3 regions of the Pseudomonas sp. WMBT8 genome follow, and region 3 is predicted to be linked to each of the others. Evidence: predicted binding sites of a transcription regulator. Region 3 holds the regulator's gene; each other region holds the start of a gene.
What was found. Region 3 encodes sigma-54, which starts transcription at its own class of promoters, with help from an activator protein. Its sites were predicted from a motif close to ANTGGCATNNANNTTGCTNT; they were not measured.
Positions count from the first base shown of each region.

Region 1: a site for sigma-54 is predicted at 3,568-3,587, ahead of glnK (P-II family nitrogen regulator). Genes of this name have one in related genera too.
Region 2: a site for sigma-54 is predicted at 3,646-3,665, ahead of ACO77H_RS07445 (CmpA/NrtA family ABC transporter substrate-binding protein). Genes of this name have one in related genera too.

Region 1 covers NZ_CP188096.1:5,901,788-5,907,305, reverse strand. Annotated here, with positions in the region: gene ACO77H_RS27055 (ABC transporter six-transmembrane domain-containing protein) at 1-745, opposite strand, end outside; gene ACO77H_RS27050 (TetR/AcrR family transcriptional regulator) at 859-1,434, shown strand; gene ACO77H_RS27045 (YifB family Mg chelatase-like AAA ATPase) at 1,441-2,937, opposite strand; gene ACO77H_RS27040 (accessory factor UbiK family protein) at 3,114-3,374, opposite strand; gene glnK (P-II family nitrogen regulator) at 3,795-4,133, shown strand; gene ACO77H_RS27030 (ammonium transporter) at 4,168-5,505, shown strand.
Region 2 covers NZ_CP188096.1:1,681,433-1,686,950, forward strand. Annotated here, with positions in the region: gene ACO77H_RS07430 (bifunctional protein-serine/threonine kinase/phosphatase) at 1-247, opposite strand, end outside; gene ACO77H_RS07435 (nitrate/nitrite transporter) at 247-1,458, opposite strand; gene ACO77H_RS07440 (ANTAR domain-containing response regulator) at 1,706-2,281, opposite strand; gene ACO77H_RS07445 (CmpA/NrtA family ABC transporter substrate-binding protein) at 2,295-3,521, opposite strand; gene ACO77H_RS07450 (secretin N-terminal domain-containing protein) at 3,768-4,628, shown strand; gene ACO77H_RS07455 (winged helix-turn-helix domain-containing protein) at 4,806-5,213, shown strand; gene ACO77H_RS07460 (transglycosylase SLT domain-containing protein) at 5,210-5,518, shown strand, end outside.
Region 3 covers NZ_CP188096.1:5,110,817-5,116,334, forward strand. Annotated here, with positions in the region: gene lptC (LPS export ABC transporter periplasmic protein LptC) at 1-228, shown strand, start outside; gene lptA (lipopolysaccharide transport periplasmic protein LptA) at 215-748, shown strand; gene lptB (LPS export ABC transporter ATP-binding protein) at 748-1,473, shown strand; gene ACO77H_RS23230 (RNA polymerase factor sigma-54) at 1,658-3,151, shown strand; gene hpf (ribosome hibernation-promoting factor, HPF/YfiA family) at 3,227-3,532, shown strand; gene ptsN (PTS IIA-like nitrogen regulatory protein PtsN) at 3,545-4,009, shown strand; gene rapZ (RNase adapter RapZ) at 4,012-4,869, shown strand; gene ACO77H_RS23250 (HPr family phosphocarrier protein) at 4,886-5,158, shown strand; gene ACO77H_RS23255 (ZIP family metal transporter) at 5,280-5,518, opposite strand, start outside.

The DNA of each region.
Region 1 (5,518 bases), 790 kb from region 3:
TCGCTACGATGAACAGTAGCGCTGCCAGCGTGCCGAGAAACAGGTAGGCGGCGGCTTCGCGGTCCGACAGCCAGATACGCAGGCGTGACAGCAACTGGTAATGGCGTCGCAATGTCTGGGCGCCCACCTTTTCCACCAGGCCAATTTCTTTCTCCAGGCGGTTATTCAACCGTTCGTGCAACTGCTCGTTACGGCGGGCAAATCGCGGTAGCAGGATGATGCAAAGCAGCAATGCCGCAAAGCAGGCCAGGCCCACCCAAGGTTCAATCACCAGCAGCATCGCAGCTGCGCCAACGATGGAGACCAAGGCCGTTGCGATCACGGGCACATGTTTTTCGAAAAAATCGACAAAGTCCCGCGCCAGCACCACCCGTGCGGCTGCCTTGGACGTGCTGTGGTTCTGCAGACGCTGATTGAGAATCACAGGTACGGCAAGATCGGCGTAGATCCGCGTGAAAGTGCGGGTATCCAACGCCCGGCGTGCGGCGCCGACCACCCAGAACGCCATCACCACGGCCGCATAGAACAGCGCACTGCCGGCATCGCCGCGCAGGATCGAGTCCACGGCGAAACCGGCAAACAGGGGATAGGCCAGCAGCAACGCGTTCTCCAGCGCAACCAACGACAGCGTGCAGAACAGCTTGCCGGGATAAGCCTTGGCGATTGCCTTGAGGGTTTGGCTGGCCGATTGCTGGCCGATTTTCTTGCTTTCTTCGATCAGGATGTGTGGCGTTGTGGATGGCATGGGTGCACCGAAGGAGTAATAGGCGCTACTATTGAGCGACTGCTCAAGTATCCTTGAGCGATCGCTCAAAAAGCAAGCGCCGCTTATCTGGTGGCGCCCGTAAGGAATTGCCCATGTCGCGTATCGACCGTAAAGACCAGATCATCGCCGCTGCCTTGGAGCTGTTTCGCAGCAAGGGGTTTGCCGATGTATCCACCCGTGACTTGGCCGAACATGCCGGGCTGTCGCGCAGCCATGTCTATCACTACTTCAGCGACTGGAATGAATTGCGCCGCGAAGCCTTTGTGCGCTTTGCGAATGAGCAATTGGATGAAGTGCGCGAGCCCTTGGCCGATGCCCCACCACTGGAGGCGCTCGTAGGATTCTTGAGCGACTGTCTGCCCAGCACCGCCGATGCAGGCTGGGCTCTCTGGCTGGACGCCTGGGACGAGGCCATGCATGACGCGCAAATGGCCAAGGCTTACCTGGTGATCAATGCCCAATGGCAAGGCATGCTTGCCGAGGTGATCGAGCGGGGTGTCGCTGCCGGGGTCTTTCGCTGCAAGTCGCCCCAACGCGCTGCACGGCAGCTCTTCGCCCTGGCGATGGGCTACGCCGATGACCTGATGCTCAAGCCTTCCGCCGAGTCGGCAGAAGCGGTACTGGGTGAGGTGCTGGAAGTGGCGAGGCTGCTGCTGGATTTTTCCTGAACGCTGCTAGCCAACTGATGCCGGCCGGTACTGCAATGCCTCCGCCAAGTGATGGCGAGCGATGCCTTCCACTTGCTCAAGGTCTGCCAGGGTACGCGCGACCTTGAGCAGTCGGTGGGCTGCGCGCAGCGATAACGTCAGCCGCTCGCAAGCGCTCTCCAGCCAGCTTTCATCGGCGTTTACCAGTGCGCAGTGCTCGCGTAATCCCGCCAGGTCGAGGAAGGCATTCGCGCAACCCTGGCGCCCTTGCTGGCGCTCCCGGGCCTCGGCCACTTGGGCGGATGCCTTCGCCGTGTCATCACCGACCTTTTGGGAGGGGTTCAGCACGGTGGTTTCACGTGCCACGGTCAGGTGCAAATCAATCCGGTCCAGCAACGGCCCGGAGAGTTTGTTGCGGTAGCGCTGGATCTGCTCCGGCGTACACCGGCAACGTCCACTGGGCTCACCCATGTAACCGCAAGGGCAGGGGTTCATCGCCGCCACCAGTTGAAAGCGTGCCGGGAAGCTGACGCGGTCGCGTGCCCGGGAAATCACGATATGTCCCGATTCCAGCGGTTCGCGCAGCACCTCCAGCACCTTGCGATCAAATTCCGGCAGCTCATCGAGAAACAACACCCCGTGATGGGCCAGGGTGATTTCCCCAGGCTGCGGTTTCGAGCCGCCGCCCACCAGCGCCGGCCCGGACGCGGAATGGTGCGGCTGGCGAAAGGGCCGATGAGGCCAGTGGCTCAACGGCGCCAGGCTGACCACTGATTGGATCGCCGCCACTTCCAGCGCCTCCTGTTCGCTCAAGGGCGGTAGCAGGCCGGGCAGGCGGCTGGCAAGCAAGGTCTTGCCGGTGCCGGGTGGCCCGCTGAACAGCAAGTTGTGGGCACCCGCTGCCGCAATCAGCAGTGCGCGCTTGGCGGCCAGTTGGCCCTGCACCTCGCTCAGGTCCGGGTAAGGTTTGTTCAGGTACAGCAATCCGTCGGACGTGTAAGGCTCGATCGGCACCAGCCCATTCAGGTGCGCCACCACTTGCAGCAGATGATCCACCGCAATCACCTTCAACCCGCCGGCCAGGCACGCCTCCTCGGCATTGGCCCTGGGCACGATCACGCTGCGCCCGGCCTTGCGTGCGGCCAATGCGGCTGGCAACACACCTTTGACGGCACGCACTTCGCCAGACAGGGCCAGTTCGCCGAGGCACTCCACGCCATCCAACGCCTGTGCCGGCACCTGTACGCTGGCCGCGAGAATCCCCAGGGCAATCGCCAGATCAAAACGCCCGCCGTCCTTGGGCAGGTCGGCGGGCGCCAGGTTAAGGGTGATGCGGCGCGCGGGGTATTGCAGCGCACTGTTGAGAATGGCGCTGCGCACGCGGTCTTTGCTTTCCTTGACCGCAGTCTCCGGCAAGCCCACCAGGGTCAGGGACGGCAAGCCATTGGCCATATGCACTTCGACCGTGACGGCGGGGGCTTCGACGCCGATCTGGGCGCGGCTGTGGACGATGGCGAGGGACATGTTCGTTCCTTGAAGGGAGGGCCGCTTTGCGGTTTTTCAAGGGTAGACGAGAGAGGGGGAGGCGCCTTGCGCAGGTTTTACTGAACGTATCCGGGCGTTGAAATTGCAGGAGCCGGCTTGGTGTGTCAGGTAGACAGCCATCGCCGGCAAGCCGGCTCCTACAGGGGGCAGGGTGGTTATTCCTGGGGTGGATTCAACCGTGCTTCCAACTCTGCCACCTTCGCCTCCAGGCTCTCCAGGCGTGCTCGGGTGCGGGCCAGGACTACCATCTGGCTGTCGAATTCTTCCCGGCTGACCAGGTCCAGTTTGCTGAACCCGCTTTGCAGCAGTGCCTTGAACTGGCTTTCGATTTCATTGCGAGGCAGCGGGGTCTCGCCGCTGAACAGGCGAGAGGCGTGGCCGCTCAGGGCGTCGAGGAGGTCTTTGGGCGCGAGCATGGGAAACATTCCGGAAAACAGTTGGCCGGCAGTGTATCACGCAGCGCCTATAGTCTTTTCCCAGTGCTCTGCGCACGCTTTTCGCGCATTGGCCCGAATGCGGACGCACTGTTTTTGTGCGTATGTGGGCTGCTACAACGGCCCATCGCTCGGTGTGAGCGGGCAACGGATTGATTTCAGTGATTTTTACGGAGCTGGCAAGGTTTCTGCTTAGACGATCATGACCCATGCACTGATGCAGTCGCTGTGACGAATGCAGTGCGCTGACGGACCAGGGTACATGTTTCGTCACCAACGGTTAGCTGGCGTCGCCAAGGCAATTGCCGAGGCGACGATGCGTTACAAAGCCAGGCACTGCGCTTAGACTTGAGACGGGTTTGTTTTCCTGGGGCAAGTCCACCAATTCGGGAGAGAGTTTTCATGAAGCTAGTCACTGCCATCATCAAGCCGTTCAAGTTGGACGATGTACGCGAGTCACTGTCCGAGATCGGCGTGCAGGGCATTACCGTCACTGAGGTCAAAGGCTTCGGTCGGCAGAAGGGTCATACCGAGCTGTATCGCGGCGCGGAATACGTAGTCGATTTCCTGCCGAAGGTGAAGATTGATGTCGCCATTGACGACAAGGATCTTGATCGGGTTATCGAGGCGATAACCAAGGCGGCCAACACCGGCAAGATCGGCGACGGCAAGATCTTCGTGGTCAATCTGGAACAGGCTATTCGCATCCGTACCGGCGAAACCGATACCGACGCAATCTAAGCCGCCAAACCCCAACGCCCCAGGAGAAAACAATATGACTCTGCGTAAATTCGCAGGGCTAGGAGCCCTGTTGTCCATCGTAATGCCCAGCCTGGCCATGGCGGCAGACGAAGTGGCGGCTCCAGTCCTCAATTCCGGCGACACTGCCTGGATGCTGACAGCCACCGCACTGGTGCTGTTCATGACCATCCCTGGCCTGGCGCTGTTCTACGGCGGCATGGTCCGCTCCAAAAACATTCTTTCTGTGATGATGCAGTGCTTCGCCATTACCGGTCTGATCAGCATCCTGTGGGTCGTCTACGGCTACAGCATTGCGTTCGACACCACGGGCATGGAGCAAGGCGTCGTCAACTTCAACTCGTTCTTCGGCGGCATGGGCAAGGCGTTCCTGGCGGGTGTCACACCGTCCAGCATCACTGGGCCTGCAGCGCTGTTCCCGGAAGCGGTGTTCATCACCTTCCAGATGACCTTCGCGATCATCACCCCGGCGCTGATCGTCGGTGCGTTTGCCGAGCGTATGAAGTTCTCCGCCATGCTGCTGTTCATGGCCATCTGGTTCACCCTGGTCTATGCGCCGATCGCGCACATGGTCTGGAGCGGCAACGGCGGCCTGATGTGGGACTGGGGCGTGCTGGACTTCGCTGGCGGCACCGTGGTGCACATCAACGCCGGTGTGGCTGGCCTGGTGGCGTGCATCGTGCTCGGCAAGCGTAAAGGCTACCCGACTACGCCGATGGCCCCGCATAACCTGGGCTACACCCTGATCGGCGCGGCGATGCTGTGGATCGGTTGGTTCGGCTTCAACGCCGGCTCCGCTGCTGCGGCCAACGGCACGGCGGGCATGGCGATGCTGGTGACCCAGATCGCTACCGCGGCTGCGGCACTGGGCTGGATGTTCGCCGAGTGGATCACCCACGGCAAACCAAGCGCCCTGGGCATCGCCTCGGGTGTGGTCGCCGGCCTGGTGGCCGTTACTCCGGCCGCCGGTACCGTGGGCCCAATGGGCGCCCTGGTGATCGGCCTGGCGTCTGGCGTGATCTGCTTCTTCTGCGCCACCAGCCTCAAGCGCAAGCTGGGCTACGATGACTCCCTGGATGCCTTCGGCGTGCACGGTGTTGGCGGGATTGTCGGGGCGATCCTCACCGGTGTATTCGCGGCGCCGATCCTGGGTGGCTTCGGCACGGTGACCGATATTGCCGCGCAGGTCTGGATCCAGGCCAAGGGCGTAGGCTTTACCGTGATCTACACCGGTATCGTGACCTTTGTGATTCTCAAGGTGCTGGACTTGACCATCGGCCTGCGTGTGACCGAAGAGGAAGAGGCCGTTGGCCTGGACCTGGCGGAACACAACGAACGTGGCTACAACTTGTAAGAACCTATGAAAA
Region 2 (5,518 bases), 2.7 Mb from region 3:
GCCGCTCCAGGGCCTGGGCCACGCCCCAGGTCTGTGGCGTGGCGTAGTAATCCAGGGCCAGGGCCTGCAAGGTCGAGCGCGCGGCCAGGCCGCCGTCGGCGCATTGGCTGACGCCATCGGCGATAGCACACAGATAGCCTTTGCTGGCGGCCAGTTCCGGAGCCGGCGTGACCAGGCGCAGGGCGTCCTGGTTTTCCGCGCGTGGCCCGATGGCGCTGGCCTGGGCCACGCTCAATTGCAGGCTCATCAGACCCGCGCGGCGGTGACGGCCGCCGAACCCCAGGTGGTCCTCCAGCGGCGCTTCACGCCATACAGGCCGAACCACGCCAGCACGCCCAGGCTGGCGAATAGCCACAGTGCCAACTGGTAGCTGCCGGTGCTTTGCTTGATCGCGCCCATGCCCGCTGCCAGGGCGAAACCGCCGATACCGCCGGCCATGCCGATCAGCCCGGTCATCACGCCAATCTCGCGGCGAAAGCGCTGGGGCACCAGTTGGAATACCGCACCGTTACCCGCACCCAGGCCGAGCATGGTGCACACGAAAAGTGCCAGTGCCGCGTAGGAACTCGGTAGGTTGAAGCCCACTGCGGCGATGCACACGGCCGCCACGCCGTACATGCCCAGCAGGGTGCGGATCCCGCCGAAACGGTCAGCCAGGGCGCCGCCCAGGGGCCGCATCAGGCTGCCGCCGAACACGCAGGCGGCGGTGTAGTAACCGGCGGTGACCGGGCTCAGGCCGTATTGGTCGTTGAAGTAGCCGGGCAGGGCGCTGGCCAGGCCGATGAAACCACCGAAGGTCACGCTGTAGAAGAACATGAACCACCAACTGTCGCGGTCGCCCAGGGCCTTGAAATAGTCGGCCATGGATTTGGCTTTGGGTCGCTCAGGCGCATTGCGTGCCAGCCAGGCGAACACGATCAAAGTCAGGATCAGCGGGATCAGGGCAAAGCCAAACACGTTGCTCCAGCCAAATGCGGCGGCGATCAGCGGTGCCAGTAGCGCGGCGAACACCGTGCCGGAGTTGCCGGCCCCGGCGATGCCCATGGCCTTGCCCTGGTGTTCGGCGGGGTACCACTGGGAGGCCAGCGGCAGGGCGACGGCAAACGAGGCCCCGGCCATGCCGAGGAACAGTCCTAGCAGCAACGCCTGTTCATAACTGTGGATCCCCAGTTTCCAGGCACAGAACAGCGCCACAATCACGATCACCTGGCCGATCAGGCCGGCAGTCTTGGGCGACAGCTTGTCCGCGAGCATGCCCATCAGGAAGCGCAGGATCGCCCCTGCCAGGATCGGCGTGGCGACCATCAGCCCGCGTTGCTGGGTGGTCAGTTGCAGGTCGGCGGCGATCTGCACCGCCAGCGGGCCCAATAGGTACCAGACCATGAAACTCAGGTCGAAATACAGGAACGCGGCAAACAAGGTCGGGGTGTGCCCGGATTTCCAGAAGCTTGATTTCATCACGCACCTCAGATTGGGGATCTTGTAGAAGGCCTGGTGATGGAACGGCCAGCGAAGGCCGCCCCATCCAAACGAAAAAACGCCGCCACCGGGTTCGCCTGGGCAAACCGGATGTGCGACGTCTTTGTCGTGGAGGGGCAACCGCCGTTGGCTACCTGTGGTGTTTAGTTAGCAAGTCTTGCGCCAACCGTGACATTGCCCTCGCGGGCAGGCCCGTTCCCACCTTGGGCGATTGCGGTTGTGTGGCTCAGCCTAGCAATTCACTCATGGCAATAATCTGCTCCGCCACCTGGATCAACTTCTGCTGGCGGCTCATGGCCTGGCGGCGCATCAGGGTGTAGGCCTGTTCCTCATTGCAGTCCTTCATTTTCATCAGCAAGCCCTTGGCCAGCTCGATGCGCTTGCGTTCCGCCAGTTGCTGGTCGCGGGCCAGTAGTTGTGCGCGCAAGGCCTGGTCGCTCTCGAAGCGCGCCATGGCGACATCGAGGATCGGTTGCAGGCGCTGGGCCTGGATGCCTTCGACGATGTAGGCGCTGACCCCGGACTTGATCGCCTGGCGCATCACCCCGGGATCATGTTCGTCGGTAAACATCACGATGGGCCGCGGCTGGTCGCGGCTGACCAGCACCACTTGCTCCATCACATCGCGCCCGGGTGATTCGGTATCGATCAGAATCACGTCCGGGCGCACCGTTTCGACGCGCGCCGGTAGGTCGATGGTCAGGCCGGACTCGTCGATTACCTCAAAACCGGCTTCGGTCAGCGCGCTCTTGAGGCGCCCGACTTTGCGTGGGGTGTCATTGATCAGCAGGATTCGCAACATGGGTGGCCTCCGGTCAGCGCAAGGCGTGGCGGACGACATCGTCGGCCAGGGCATGCAGGCGGAAACTGCGGGCATAACCGGCCGGGTCCGAGCCGTCCCAGACCTTGCCGTCGATCAATTGGCTGCTGCGCATCTGCGTGTCCATGGCCGCCACGCCCACGGCGCTTGCGGCCTGGCGATAGAGATCCAGTTGCTGCACCTGGCGGGCCACGGCGAGGTAATCGGGGTCTTCCCGCAAAAGGCCCCAGCGGCGGAACTGGGTCATGAACCACATGCCATCGGACAGGTACGGCAGGTTGACCTCGCCCTCGCCATGGAAGCGCAGCGCGTGCGCGTCCTGCCAGTGGTTGCCCAGGCCGTCGGCATAGGCGCCCAGCAGCCGTGGCTCGATGCAGTCGAGCGGGGCGTCCAGGTATTCCCGGGCGCTCAGCAGTTGCGCGGTGGAACGTCGGTTTTCGATGCTGTCGTCGATAAAGCGGCTGGCTTCCAGGACCGCCATCACCAGCACCCGGGCGGTGTTGGGGTACTGCTCGACAAACGCCTGGGTGCAGCCCAGGACTTTCTCCGGGTGGTCCGGCCAGATCGCCTGGCTGGTGGCGAGGGTAAAACCCTGGTGCTGTTGCGCCGCGCTGGCGCACCAGGGTTCGCCGACACATAGGCCGTCGATCCGCCCGGCTTGCAGGTGCGCGACCATCTGCGGTGGCGGCACTACCACACTGTCCACATCCCGCAATGGATGAATGCCCTGGCTAGCCAGCCAGTAATACAACCACATGGCGTGGGTGCCGGTAGGAAACGTCTGGGCGAAGGTCAGTTTTGTCCGGCTTTGGTGCACCTTGCGCGCCAGTGCCTCAGGACTGGTCACGCCCTGTTGTTGCAGGCCCTGGGACAGGTTGATGCCCTGGCCGTTCTGGTTCAGGCCCATCAGCACCGCCATGTCGGTCGGCGCAACGCCGCCGATGCCCAGGTGCACCGCATAGATCAGGCCGTACAGGCTGTGGGCGGCGTCGAGTTCGCCGCTGACCAGCTTGTCCCGCAGGCCGGCCCAGGATGACTGGCGCTTGAGGTTTAGCGTCAGGCCGTAGGGCTGGGCAAACCCCTGGGTCGCCGCGACCACTAGCGAGGCACAATCGCTCAAGGCCATGAAGCCCAGGTCGAGGCTGCTCTTTTCCGGGGCATCGCTGCCGTTGACCCAGGCCAGAGGGTTGTTGGCCTGGCTGTTGCCGAGCTGATCACTCATCTACACCTACCTTCTGTATGAAAAAAGGCGTCGTTATGCCAGGCGGCATGCAAGCCGCGGCAGGTAACGACGCCTTTGTCTGTGAGCCCGTTCCGGCGTTGGCGCGGGCTGCGCTGGGTAGGGCAAAGCAAGGCACATGCCACGGCGCCCGGGCGAGTGGTGGTTGATCAGGTTTTCATCAAGATTGCACCCGGGTGGGCTTTCACTATGGCGCTCTTTCACGCAACACCGTCCAGGAAACCCGGCGTGCTCCTTGATCGATCTAACGCAACGACCTGTCGTGGCTTTTTACAGCGCTGGCTGCTGGGCGGTCTGTTGATGCTCAATGCCTTGCCGGCCATGGGCGAGTCCTATCTGATGTGGGACGAAAGCCTACAAGGCTTCTTCAGACGGCTTGCGGTGCCCCTGGGCCAGCCCATCGTGGTCAGCAAACTGGCGGCGGGCAAGCGCATTATCGGGCATTTTGATTTTGCCCATGCACTAGCGGTCCTGGAGAGCGTGGCGTTGCAGCACGATCTGATCTGGTACAGCGACGGCCAGGTGCTGCATCTCTACGACGCCAGCGAGGCCAAGAGTTCCGGGGTGACCCTGCGCTACATGACCGTCGACCGATTGCGCCAGGTCATGCGCCGCGCGGGGCTCGAAGAGGCGCGTTACCCCCTGCGCAAGGCCGGCGCCCGATTGTTTTATGTGTCGGGGCCCGCCAACTACGTCGACCACGTCCTGCGCCTGGCCCAGTTGATGGATCGCCCGCGCCCGGCGCGACGCGAGGCCCCGCCTGAAGTGGGCGTAGTCCAGGTGCAGAATGCCGACGTCTCGGACCGTCGGTATGACATGGGCTCGCAGACCATCACCGTGCCGGGTGTCGCCACGCTGCTCGAGAAACAGCTCGCCACGCTGGGGCGCAAGGCCGGCACCGGCGCGGTGGTAATCGCCTACCCAGAGACCAACAGCCTGCTGGTCAAAGGCAGTGAGCAGCAGTTGAGGCTGATCAAAAAACTGGTGGCTGAGCTGGACACACCCGCGCATTCCGTCACTTCGACGCCCTTGAGTGCCGAGCAATACGAGCGTGTGCGGCGTGCATTTGCGCGGATCGCCGAGCCGTAGCGGGGTTTGTACAGACTTCGAAAGTTCCTACGCAACACTCCCGGAAAACTTCGAAGCAGCGGGCTTTTTCCTAACGTGAAACTGGCTGCGGGTTTCTATAGTCGCCCTATCTCCCAGACGGTGCGCTATGGAAAATCAGGGCGCCGTGAATGTCCGCAGACAGGTACAGAGGTTTGAATGGTTGTTGCAGTTGAGGGCTTGATGGCGGCGTCCCTCGCCTTTGGTCATTGGAGGTTGCAGGCGGATGGCAGGTTGACCACTGAAGGTCGCGACATTCAGCTACCACCCAAGGAATGTCACGTGTTGCGCCTGTTGCTGGCCACGCCCGGCGTGCTGGTCAGCAAGGACCACCTGCTGGAGCAGGTCTGGCCCCATACCGATATCGCCGAAGAGTCCCTGACCCGGTGCATCTACGCGCTGCGCAAGCAGTTGGAGGGCGACCGGGCGCTGATCGCGACCGTGTATGGCCGTGGTTATCGCTTCAATGGCCGGGTGCGGGTGATCGAGCCACCTGGCCCGGCGCAGGCGGCGGGCAAAGCGCCCCGTGCGTGCCCTGCCTGTGGATGGTATGGCGAGCGGGCATGAAACGCGCCTGCCGGCTGGGACTGTTGTTGCTTTGCCTGGGCGGGGCAGGCGAAGCCCGGGCGTACTGCTGGGCCGAGGCCGCTCGTCAATACGATATCGAGCCGGAACTGTTGCAGGCGATTGCCGCTGTGGAGTCCGGCTACCGTGCCGAGGCCATGAACTACAGCAATAACAACGGCACCTATGATATTGGCCTGATGCAAATCAACAGCATCCATCTGCCTCGCCTGCTCAAGCAGGGCATTACCGAGCAGCGCCTGTTGGATGAGCCCTGTCTGTCGGTCGAGGTGGGGGCCTCGATCCTG
Region 3 (5,518 bases):
CTGATCGACTCGGTGCGTGTTGCCCGCACTGACGCCCAGAACCGCGACACCATTATTACCAGCAGTCGCATGACCGTATTCCCACAGAAGCAATATGCGCAGACCGAGCAAGACGTTAGAATCGACGGCGCTGGCGGTGTATCGACTGGCAAGGGAATGAAAGCGTATTTGAAAGAAAGCAGGATACACCTGCTATCGAACGTAAGAGGACAGTATGAGGCTCGTTAAAACCCTCCCTATTTTGCTCGGTCTGGGCGCAGCACTGGGAAGCGTGAGCGCCTGGGCTCTGCCGAACGATAGCCAGCAACCGATCCACATTCAGGCTGACGATGCGCAGTTGGATGACAAACAAGGTATCGCGACCTACAAGGGCGACGTAATCATCACTCAAGGCTCGATGAAGATTACCGGCAATACCGTAACCCTTACCCGCACCCCGGCTGGCGACATCGACGTCGTGACCTCGGTGGGCAACCTGGCCTATTTCGAGCAGCAACAGGCGGCGACCGACCCAGCTCCGATCAAGGGCTACGGCGTGACCATCCAGTACCATGCCCCGCAGAATCGCATCGTACTGACCGACCGCGCCAAAGTGATCAGCAGTGACGGCAACTCGACCGAAGGCGAGAAAATCGTCTACGACACCGTCAAGCAGGTCGCCACTGCCGGCCGCGCCAATGGCACCAAGGTCACTGCGCCACGTCCGCGAATCGACATGGTTATCCAGCCGAAGAAGAAGGCCCAGTAATGGCAACCCTGAAAGCCCAGCATCTGGCCAAGGCCTATAAAAGCCGTCAGGTCGTGCGCGACGTCAGCCTGTCGATCGACAGCGGCCAGATCGTCGGCCTGCTTGGCCCCAACGGTGCCGGCAAGACCACCTGCTTCTACATGATTGTCGGCCTGGTCCAGGCGGACCAGGGTCGCGTATTGATCGACGACCTGGACGTCAGCCACCAGCCCATGCACGGTCGTGCACGGGCCGGGATCGGCTATCTCCCCCAGGAGGCGTCGATCTTCCGCAAACTGTCGGTGTCCGACAACATCATGGCGATCCTTGAAACCCGCAAGGAACTGGATCGCGACGGACGCCGCCAGGAGCTGGAAAGCCTGCTGCAGGAGTTCCACATCAACCACATTCGCGACAACCTCGGCATGAGCCTGTCCGGCGGCGAGCGCCGTCGCGTGGAAATCGCCCGCGCCCTGGCCACTGCACCGAAGTTCATCCTGCTGGATGAACCCTTCGCCGGTGTCGACCCGATTTCGGTAGGCGACATCAAGCAGATCATCCATCACCTCAAGGCCAAGGGGATCGGCGTACTGATCACCGACCACAACGTGCGTGAGACCCTGGATATCTGCGAAACCGCCTACATCGTCAACGACGGCCAACTGATTGCCGAAGGCGACTCCGCCACCATCCTGGCCAACGAACTGGTCAAGGAAGTGTACCTGGGGCACGAGTTCCGCCTGTAAGCGCTGGGGTGTCAGGACATTCGCCATCAGGCGCGGGAGTCAATAAAAACCTCATTATTTTTATTGTTACCGCGCTCTAGGCAAAGCCCCCGATATCAGGCATATAATTTGCTTATGTTTGGCGCTCACGCGCCCTGTCGTGGATGGCGCATTGCGCCGGCGAATAAGGTGTTAAGCCCCTGCCATGAAACCATCGCTAGTCCTGAGAATGGGCCAGCAGCTGACGATGACACCGCAGCTGCAACAGGCCATCCGCCTGCTCCAATTGTCGACCCTGGACCTGCAACAGGAAATCCAGGAGGCCCTGGAGTCCAACCCGATGCTCGAACGCCAGGAAGAAGGCGACGACTTCGATAATGCCGACCCGCTGGCCGACAACATAGAGCAAAAACCCAACACTGACGTCCAGGAACCGTCCTACCAGGAAACCGCACCCACGGTGGATAACCTGGAAGAAGGCGAATGGAACGAACGCATCCCCAATGAACTGCCGGTGGATACGGCCTGGGAAGATGTCTACCAGACCAGCGCCAGCAGCCTGCCCAGCAACGATGATGACGAGTGGGACTTCACCACCCGCACCTCCGTCGGCGAAAGCCTGCAGAGCCACTTGCTGTGGCAACTGAACCTTGCCCCGATGTCCGACACCGATCGCCTGATCGCCGTGACCCTGATCGACTGCATCAACAATCAGGGCTACCTGGACGAAACCCTTGAAGAAATCCTCGAGGCCTTCGACCCGGAGCTGGATATCGAGCTGGACGAAATCGAAGCCGTCCTGCACCGCATCCAGCAGTTCGAGCCTGCCGGCATTGGCGCGCGCAACCTCAGCGAGTGCCTGTTGCTGCAATTGCGCCAACTGCCCGCCAAGACACCGTGGCTGACCGAGGCCCAACGCCTGGTCACCGATTACATCGACCTGTTGGGCAGCCGCGACTACAGCCAGCTGATGCGCCGGATGAAGCTCAAGGAAGATGACCTGCGCCAGATCATCGAACTGGTACAGAGCCTCAACCCGCGCCCAGGCTCGCAGATCGAGTCCAGCGAAGCCGAATATGTCGTACCTGACGTAATTGTGCGCAAGGACAACGAGCGCTGGCTGGTGGAACTGAACCAGGAATCGGTGCCACGCCTGCGGGTCAACCCGCAGTACGCAGGCTTCGTGCGCCGGGCCGATACCAGTGCCGACAACACGTTCATGCGCAACCAGTTGCAGGAAGCACGCTGGTTCATCAAGAGCCTGCAAAGCCGCAACGAGACCCTGATGAAAGTGGCCACCCAGATCGTCGAGCATCAGCGCGGCTTCCTGGAGTACGGCGACGAAGCGATGAAGCCTTTGGTGCTGCATGACATTGCCGAGGCTGTCGGCATGCATGAATCGACTATCTCCCGGGTCACTACGCAGAAATTCATGCATACCCCACGGGGTATATATGAGCTGAAATACTTTTTCTCCAGCCACGTCAGCACCTCCGAGGGCGGCGAATGCTCGTCCACGGCGATCCGCGCGATCATCAAAAAACTGGTTGCGGCGGAAAATCAGAAAAAGCCGTTGAGTGACAGCAAGATCGCTGGTTTACTGGAAGCACAAGGCATTCAGGTCGCCCGTCGAACCGTCGCCAAGTACCGCGAGTCCCTTGGGATCGCGCCTTCCAGCGAGCGTAAGCGGTTGATGTGACGGGCAGGCCACAGCGTTCCAGTGGCGGGTATCCCTACCCGCCGCTTTATGCACTGGCAACGAAGGAGAAGCTGTATGCAAGTCAACATCAGTGGACACCAACTGGAAGTGACCGAACCGCTGCGCGCCTACATCAGCGAAAAACTCAAACGAATTGAGGGGCATTTCGACAAGATCACCAATGTGCAAGTCATCATGTCTGTCGAAAAGCTGAAGCAGAAAATCGAAGCCACCTTGCGTATACCCGGCGGGGAAGTAGTCGCCAATGCAGAGCATTCAGACATGTATGCCGCCATTGACGACCTGACCGACAAGCTGGATCGCCAAATCAAAAAGCATAAGGAAAAGCAGCAGAGCCTTCTTCAAGGCACAGGCCGCTAACACTCCCCACCCATGATTCGACTTGAAACCATCCTGACCCCCGGCCGTTCCCTCGTGAACGCGCCGGGCGGCAGTAAAAAGAAAGCCCTCGAACAGATTGCCAACCTGATCAGCCGCGAAGTGCCTGAACTGGTGATGCAAGACGTGTATGAGGCCCTGATCGCCCGTGAAAAACTTGGCTCGACCGGTTTTGGCAACGGCATCGCTATTCCTCATTGCCGCCTCAAAGGCTGTGAAACACCGGTAAGCGCCCTGCTGCACCTGGACGCCCCCACTGATTTCGACGCCATCGATGGCGCTCCGGTTGACCTGCTGTTCGTCCTTCTGGTCCCGGAAGCGGCCACCGATGCACACCTGGAGCTGCTCCGGCAGATCGCCAGCATGCTCGACCGTGAAGAAGTACGTAAGAAACTGCGTAGCGCCAGCACCAATGAAGCGCTGTATCAGGTTGTCCTAGATGAGCAAAGCGGGCAGTAATCATGCGTTTGATCATCGTCAGCGGGCGTTCCGGCTCAGGTAAAAGTACGGCCCTCAATGTGTTAGAGGACAACGGCTTCTATTGCATCGACAACTTGCCGGCTGGCCTCCTGCCCGAGCTGGCTGAGCGCGCGCTGATCCATACCGAACTGGCGCAACCGTTGGTGGCCGTTTCGATCGATGCACGCAACCTACCCAGCCACCTCACGCGATTCCCGGAATTGCTTGAAGAGGTACGTGCCAAGCATATTCATTGCGACGTGCTGTACCTGGACGCCGACGAAGAAACGCTGCTCAAGCGCTTCTCGGAGACCCGTCGCCGCCACCCGCTGAGCAGCCCACACCGCTCGCTGGCCGAAGCCATCGAAGACGAGACCAAGCTGTTGGGGCCGATCATCGATTTGGCCGACCTCAAGATCAATACCACTAGCCTGAACCTTTACCAGCTGCGTGACGCCATCAAGCTGCGCCTGCTGAACCAACCGGAACCGGGCACGGCCTTCCTGGTTGAATCCTTTGGTTTCAAGCGGGGCATGCCGGTAGACGCCGACCTGGTATTTGACGTGCGTTGCCTGCCCAACCCTTATTGGAAGCCGGAACTGCGCGATCAGTCCGGGCTGGACCTACCGGTTGCCGAGTACCTGGCGGCGCAACCGGATGTGGAAGAGATGTTCCAGGACATCTCCAGCTACCTGCTCAAGTGGCTACCGCGCTTTGCCGCCAGCAACCGGGCCTACGTCACCATCGCTATCGGCTGTACCGGCGGGCATCACCGCTCCGTCTACCTGACCGAGCGGCTGGGCCAGGTCTTGCAGAAAACCCTCAAGAATGTCCAGGTTCGCCACCGCGACCTCAGCTGAAAGGAACACCTTCGCGATGCCCGCTCTGGAAATTGAAATCATCAACAAACTGGGCCTGCATGCCCGCGCGTCGGCTAAATTTGTCGGGGTAGCGGGCCAGTTTCCTTGCCAGGTGCGTGCCGGGCGTACACCGGAGTCCATGGTCGATGGTAAAAGCATCATGGCCATGATGATGCTCGCCGCAGGCAAGGGCACCAAGATTCATCTGAAGACCGAAGGTGAGCAGGAGCAGGAAGCGCTGGATGCGCTGGTGAAGTTGATCAACAATTACTTCGATGAAGGCGAATAGCCCCTGTACGGGCTTGCGTGGGAGCTGGCTTGCCTGCGATAGCATCACCTCGGTCTAGACGAAAAACCGGGGTGCCTGCATCGCAGGCAAGCCAGCTCCTACATTGGATTTGCGCTAGGCATCAGCCCAGCGCTGTATCCATTGCCATCATCAGGCAAAACCCAATGCACAACCCCAGGCTGGCGAGCTTGTCATGACCATTGCGGCGCGACTCGGGGATCACTTCATGAGTCACCACCAATAGCATCGCCCCCGCCGCCAGGGCCAGGCCCAAAGGCAGCAGCATCTCGGCCAGGCTGACCAACCAGGCACACAACACGGCAAACACCGGCTCCACCAGCCCGGATGCCGCGCCGATCA